2 linked regions of the Luteolibacter yonseiensis genome follow. The protein of the gene in region 2 binds, or shares a complex with, the protein of the main gene of each other region. Links are inferred from orthologs where the notes say so. Each region holds a gene or a part of one and is shown on either strand. Other genes may lie near its edges.

Region 1 (3,177 bases), 560 kb from region 2 along the record:
CAGCCGCCCGACCGAGTTCACCCGCTTCCGCATCGCATTCCCCGCACCGAGCTACTCACCAGAGACAAGTCAGGAACCAGAATCCGTTCTCGACCAAACTGCCTGATTCCATCATCACATCCGCCATTAGACATTCCATTTTCAAACCCCCTTCCATCGACCACCATGAGCAACGAGATCGACGCCTATGATTACCAACGCTACGCCATCCTGTTTGTGGATGACGAGGCAAACACCCGTAAGTACTTTCGCCGCCTTTTCGGCGAGAAGTTCAGAATTCTGGAAGCGGAGGATGGCGTTGAGGCTCTGACGGTTTTCCGCCAGCATGCGAACGACATCGGCATCATTGTGACGGACCAGCGCATGCCGAACGAGACCGGGGTGGGCTTCCTCTCGAAAATCGCGGATCAATATCCCGACATCATCAAGATCCTCTCCACCGCGTATTCGGATATCGATGCCGCGATCGGTTCCGTGAACCAAGGGGGGATTTTCCGCTACATGACCAAGCCGTGGGACATCCCTCAGCTTGAGGTCACGCTCCGCCGTGCGATGGAGTTCTTCACGGTCAAACGCGAGCGTGACGCGCTGTTGGGTGCGAAGATGCAGGCCATGGGCAACGTCCTGCTTTCCAGCCGTCTGGCGTCGTTCGCCCTGGCGCCTGTCTGTGCGGGCATCCAGGTGAACCGCGCGGCGGAGGCCATCGCCTCCTTCGTACAGACGGGGGTCGCGGGCCGTCGGACCGGATCGGACGGAGATTCCGCCCTCCGCTCGCCTGATTGGACGAAACTTCATGCCAAGCAGGTGCAACTGGCTGGTTCCATCGAGACCCAGCTTCCTCCGGCCTTGAACGGAGATCTCTCCGCGAGAACCTCGGCACTCGTCGCCGCGCTCGAGGCGGCCGGAGCCACCGGTCTGACCAGCGAAGCAAACGGCAATGCCACCCGCCTCGCCGGAAATGTCGATCCGACACCGGTGTTGCTGGATGCGTTGTTGGGCAGGAACGAAGACGCGGCGGTGGCCACGGCCGCGGTACGCGTGCTTTGCGCCTACATCGCCGTTTACGATGCCGGTGGTGTGGTGCGCCGGAGCCGTGGCGAGGGTTTGCTGCTCGATATCACCCTTTCGACGGCCGCGCCAAAACCGACGGGACCCGGCACAGAGGCCGCCAAGTGGTTGATCGATGACGACCTGCTGATCTCAGCGGCGCTCGGTCTCCTTTGACCTCATTGACGGGACGTTTTGAAAAGCGCTGGAACGGTCTCCGTTTCAGCGCTTCTTGTTGGTCTCCTCGCCATCCTCGGATTCCTTCACGACTTTCGCCCTGGGAGCGTTTGCGAAGGAGTCGCCACCCAGGGCGAGATGTTCCTTAATCAGAAACCATATCGCTGTCGCCAGAAGTAGAGAGAGGATCTTTGCGACCCAGTTGTGGAGCAGGTTCAGTTTCATTGTTGGATTTCCCCGAGATGAAGATTTCCGCGAGTTTTTCGCGGAATTGTTTTTCAGTGAGATTGCGCTGGATGACACCATTTTCGCAAATCGAGATACCACCGGTTTCTTCGCTCACCGCCACCGCGATGGCGTCCGTGCGCTCCGTGAGGCCGATGGCGGCGCGGTGTCGCAGGCCGGTCGAACGATCCTGCATCTGTCTTTCGGTGACGGGGAAGACACAGGCGGCCCCGGCGACGCGGTCGTCGGCGATGATCATTCCTCCGTCGTGAAGCGGGGCTTTCGGATAAAAAACAGCCATCGCGAGTTCGGGAGAGAATTGCGCGTCCAGCACGACTCCGCTGTCGAGGTAGTCTTTAAGACGGATCCCACGCTGGATGGCGAACAGGGCGCCGACTCTTTTTTTCGACAGGTTGATGACGGCATCCGCGAAGCGTTCGACGAAAGCCAGACGGCGTTTGTTCGAAAATGAGAACAGCCGGTTGCTGCCGAGCCGTGCCAGACCGGTCCTTAGTTCCGGTTGGAAAATCACGATCAGGGCGAATGCCAGGATCGCGGCCGCACGGGTGATGATCCACTGGATGACTTCGAATTGGAACAGCGTCGAAACCAAGGTCAGAACCACAAGGATGGTGCCGAGTCCGACGAGGATCTGCGCGCCACGGGTGGCGCGGAACGCGCGGTAGATCTGATAAATGCAGGTGGCGAGAAGCAGGATCTCGATCCCGTGTCTCCAGTGGTCTTGTAGAAATTTTAAGAGCATCCCATTTCTGTCGTCGCGAACGATACACCGCAACGTGGCAGCGAGGCAATCCCAGAAATCCGCGGCGGTTATTTCAATGAGGGGCCTTGCAGGATGGTATTGGCAGTCGAAGGGGGACTGGTCTGTCCGGACAGATCCCGGGTGAGAATGAATTCGGCAGGAATGGTGCCGGGGGCTCCCAGGCTGAAGTCAAACGCCTCGGACCTGCGGTTGTTCGACTTTGGAAGCCGCCCGACCAAAATCGGCTGTTCACCAGGGTCCGGCTTGAACCAAAGGATGTAGGGTTTCTCGTCGGTGGTGGGTGGCAGGTCCCTGACGTAGAGCGTGCCATCGCCGATCGCCGCATCGTAAATCGGAATGGCGGAAGGTTCGGTGGTCATGGATGCGAGCGACTGGGTGCTTCCGGCGGAGACTCCGTCCGAAGAGGAATCCAGATTGGAGGCCGCGGCGAGCGCGTCGCCCAGCATGGCGGTCAGCGGCGGTGCCTCCGTTTCCTTGACCAGCGCCATGCCGCGGCGTGGAGGGGTCATCCGGATGACGATGGGCCACACCATGTCAGGCACCACTTCAAGCCGCTCCCGGTCCCGTTCCTGGAGATTTTCCACCTGATCCCGCAGGACCTCGATCTCCTGGATCAGTCGCTTGGTCTCCACCCTTACGATAGGGAGGGGATGTTCGATGGAAGCTGCGGTCGGGAGACCGGTCGCCTCCGAAACCTCGTTTGCGATGAGTCCGACATTTTCCGAACTTTTTGCGATGAGATCGTCGGCCGGCGGCCTGACTTCCAGCGATGGCTGGGCGACCGCCGGCACCGGGTTGGATACCGCGTTGTGGGCGACGTGACTTTCTCCGTTGGGACGGTCATGGAGGATCAAAACACCGCACAGGACGACGGCTGCGGCCCAACCGGAAATACCCAGCCAGTTCGTACGACGCGTGGCTCCGATGCCCAGACGCAGCTGCAG
Region 2 (3,199 bases):
TCGAGCGATGATTTTTCCCGTCGTGGCGCAGGTTGGAGGTGGTGGTGCCGGCACCCAGGTTGACCTTTTCTCCCAGCACCGAGTCGCCGATGTAGGAGAGATGGCCGACGTTGGTATGGGAGAGGATCAGGCAGTTCTTGATCTCGACGGACTGGCCGATGTGGCATTTGTCGCCGATGCTGGTGTTTCCACGGATGTAGCAGTTCGGACCTATCTTGCAGTTGTCGCCGATGACGACGTTTCCTTCGATGAAAACACCGGGCAGGATGCGGGTTCCGACTCCGAGGTGGATGTTTCCCTCGATGACCGCTGACGGGTGGATATCACCGTGGACGGAACTCCCCGTAAGCGCCGAAACGAACAGTTCGTTCGCACGCAGCACATCCCATGGGAAACGGATCAGGAACGATGTTGTCGCGGCGAAGGTCTCATCCGTGCCGGGTTCGCTTCCCTTCCACGCGAGAGGCTGGCCGGAGACATCCACCAGAGAGGCTTTGCCTGAAGAAAGAAACTCCGCGAGTTCGGAAGGCTCGATCCATGCGGATGGATGCACGCCGACCGGTGCATCAGCAACCACGCGGCGATGATGTTCGCTCAACGGAATGTTTCCTATGGGAAACTCGGAGATCTGCCGGGTGAGGGAAAGCGGGGCACAGTCGGAGGGATCGGAGTACATGGAAAAAAGGACTTCAGGAACGGCTCGGAAACAGGAACCACGGAATATACCGAATACACGGAAACCAAGAGTTCAGGGCAATCACATTTCGGAAATTTTGATGCCGTTCTTCCACTTCCGTGTGTTCCCGGTATTCCGTGGCTCCCCTTCTCTTCCTCCACCCGTTCAACCGATTTCCTCGCGGATGGCGGCGGTGAACCTGTCGGTCCACGCCCGCACTTCGGAAAGTTCGCGATGTTCGACGAGGACGCGGATCTTGTTCTCGGTGCCGGAATAACGGATGAGGTGGCGGCCGCTCTCGCCAAACGCCGCGGTGGCCTGCGACATGAGTTCCTGGAGTTTGGGCAATGTCTCGAGCGGCGGCTTGGCCGGCACCGGCAGGTTCGCAAGCTGGGTGGGATACTCGTGCATGATGGCCGCGAGCTGGGCCAGCGTGGCCTTGCGTTCGATCATCATGCGCAGGACCTGGAGCGCGCTGAGGATGCCGTCACCGGTGGTGACGTGATCTCCGAAGATGAGGTGGCCGGAATTCTCTCCACCGAAGTTATAACCATTCTTCCTCATGCACTCGATGACGTTGCGGTCGCCGACGGCGGCGGTCTCGACGTGGATGCCGTTCTTTTTCATGGCTTCGATGAGGCCGAGGTTGCTCATCACGGTGGCGACGAGCGTGTCGTGCTTGAGTTTGCCGTGTTCTTTCAAACTGACGGCGCAAAGACCTAGAATGCGGTCGCCACTGACGACCTGGCCGTTGGCATCCGTGAAAATGACACGGTCGGCGTCGCCGTCGAATGAGATGCCGAGGTCGGCGTTGTGCTTGCGGACAAGTTCGCCGGCGGCCTCCGGGTGAAGCGCGCCACAGCCATCGTTGATGTTGATGCCATCGGGCTGGTTCGCCATGACGATGACCTCGGCACCGAGTTCCTTGAAAATGAGAGGAGCGATGAAGTAGGCGGCGCCGTGACCGCAGTCGATGACGATCTTCATCCCGTGCAGCGAGAGATTGTCGGCGGTGTTCTTCGCGAATTCGATGTAGCGGCCACGCGCGTCATCAATGCGGTGGGCCTTGCCGATGTTCGCGGGAGGCAGCGGCGCGGACTCCGGCACGTCACCGAGGATGTGGCCTTCGATAAGGCTCTCCAGATCATCGGAAAGCTTGTAGCCGTCCGGCCCGAAGATTTTCATGCCGTTGTCCTCATAGGGATTGTGCGAGGCAGTGATCATGATCCCGGCGGCGGCCCCCATGGATTTCGTCAGATGCGCGACAGCGGGAGTCGGGAGCGGTCCCACGAGATAGACGTCCATCCCCATCGATACAAGGCCGCTGGTGATCGCGGTTTCCAACATGTAACCGGAAATCCGGGTGTCCTTGCCGATGAGGACCCGGTTCCTGCTGCGCCCTGACGAGCGGAGCACGTTCGCCACCGCCTTGCCCATGCGCAGCGCGACCTCGGCGGTGATTGGAAATTCGTTAACACGGCCACGGATGCCGTCGGTACCAAAGAGTTTAGAGGACTGTTTCACGTTGTGGAAAAAACGGAGAATGTTCGGAATGCTTCGAAGTTACAAAATAAAAATCGACCCGGGAATCCCCGGCACGAACCGGCGGAGGGCAGGTTGAAAAGGAAATAAGCCGGAAATTGAAATCCCGCCTCCCATTCGCTAGTAACTGTCCGGCGATCCTGCTTTTCCCTGAAGCTGGTTAGCAGGTGCTAAATGATCACATGCCCACACCCGCCAGCAAACGATCCCACCTTCCGACCACACCCCGGCGGCATCGCCGCTTCCCGGTAGCGCGGGTGTTCATCCTCGATCCATTCATGAAGCCCTATTTCAGATATGCCGCCCGCATCATCCCGTTGCTGGCCGCCGGAACATTCGCCGTCTATGATTCGGGCAGGGCCGGGGAATCCCCTGATTCCCAGACAGATGCCGGGGTCGGAAAAGTTTCCTTCAACCAGCATGTCCAGCCGATTCTCTCCGAATACTGCTACCATTGTCATGGACCGGATTCGGGAACCCGCGAGCCAAAGAAGGAACCGCTGCGCCTGGACCGGGGGGAGGACGCTTTTTTGCCAAGAGAAGGCGGCGTTCCGGTGATCCTCAAGGGCAGGCCCGGAGAATCCGAACTCGTCAGGAGGCTCCATGACAAGAACCCGGACTCCATCATGCCGCCACCGGAAAGCCACAAGGCGATGAAACCGGAGGACATCGCCGTGATCGAGCGATGGATCGAACAGGGTGCGGAATATGAATCCCACTGGTCGTTTTCACCGGTGAGGAGACCTGATGTTCCGGCCGTGGGAAACAACCGGTCGGCAAATCCCATCGACCATTTCGTCGCGGAAAAGCTTAGGAAGTCGGGACTCACGCCGAATCCTCCCGAAGACGCGGGACGCTTCTACCGCCGCCTTCATCTTGATCTCACCGGCCTGCCTCCGTCTCCCGGGCAAATTGATGCGTTCAGAAAATCCTTCGCTGGGGATCCCGGGTCGGCGGTCGGTGCGGCGGCGGATGAACTGC

Evidence for each region.
Region 1: the proteins of glmM (region 2) and cdaA are in contact, whole or in part, in a crystal structure (PDB 7OJS), measured with the Bacillus subtilis proteins. The link is inferred for Luteolibacter yonseiensis from one-to-one orthologs.

Annotation. Positions count from the first base shown.
Region 1 is NZ_JAENIK010000012.1:153,778-156,954, forward strand. The notes cover bases 292-3,145. They hold cdaA (diadenylate cyclase CdaA), read right to left. Parts: upstream 2,213-3,145; coding sequence 1,370-2,212; downstream 292-1,369. Other genes in these bases: JIN84_RS16470 (response regulator), read left to right, coding at 292-1,224; JIN84_RS16480 (hypothetical protein), read right to left, coding at 2,281-3,145. Outside these bases: JIN84_RS16465 (ATP-binding protein), read left to right, coding at 1-106; more of JIN84_RS16470, read left to right, coding at 166-291; more of JIN84_RS16480, read right to left, coding at 3,146-3,177. UniProt on the Bacillus subtilis protein: One of 3 paralogous diadenylate cyclases (DAC) in this bacteria, catalyzing the condensation of 2 ATP molecules into cyclic di-AMP (c-di-AMP). Upon expression in E.coli leads to c-di-AMP synthesis.
Region 2 is NZ_JAENIK010000012.1:717,289-720,487, forward strand. What follows is about bases 22-2,897. They hold glmM (phosphoglucosamine mutase), read right to left. Parts: upstream 2,201-2,897; coding sequence 842-2,200; downstream 22-841. Other genes in these bases: JIN84_RS18745 (hypothetical protein), read right to left, coding at 22-676; JIN84_RS18755 (DUF1553 domain-containing protein), read left to right, coding at 2,497-2,897. Outside these bases: more of JIN84_RS18745, read right to left, coding at 1-21; more of JIN84_RS18755, read left to right, coding at 2,898-3,199. UniProt on the Bacillus subtilis protein: Catalyzes the conversion of glucosamine-6-phosphate to glucosamine-1-phosphate. Glucosamine-1-phosphate is used for cell wall biosynthesis.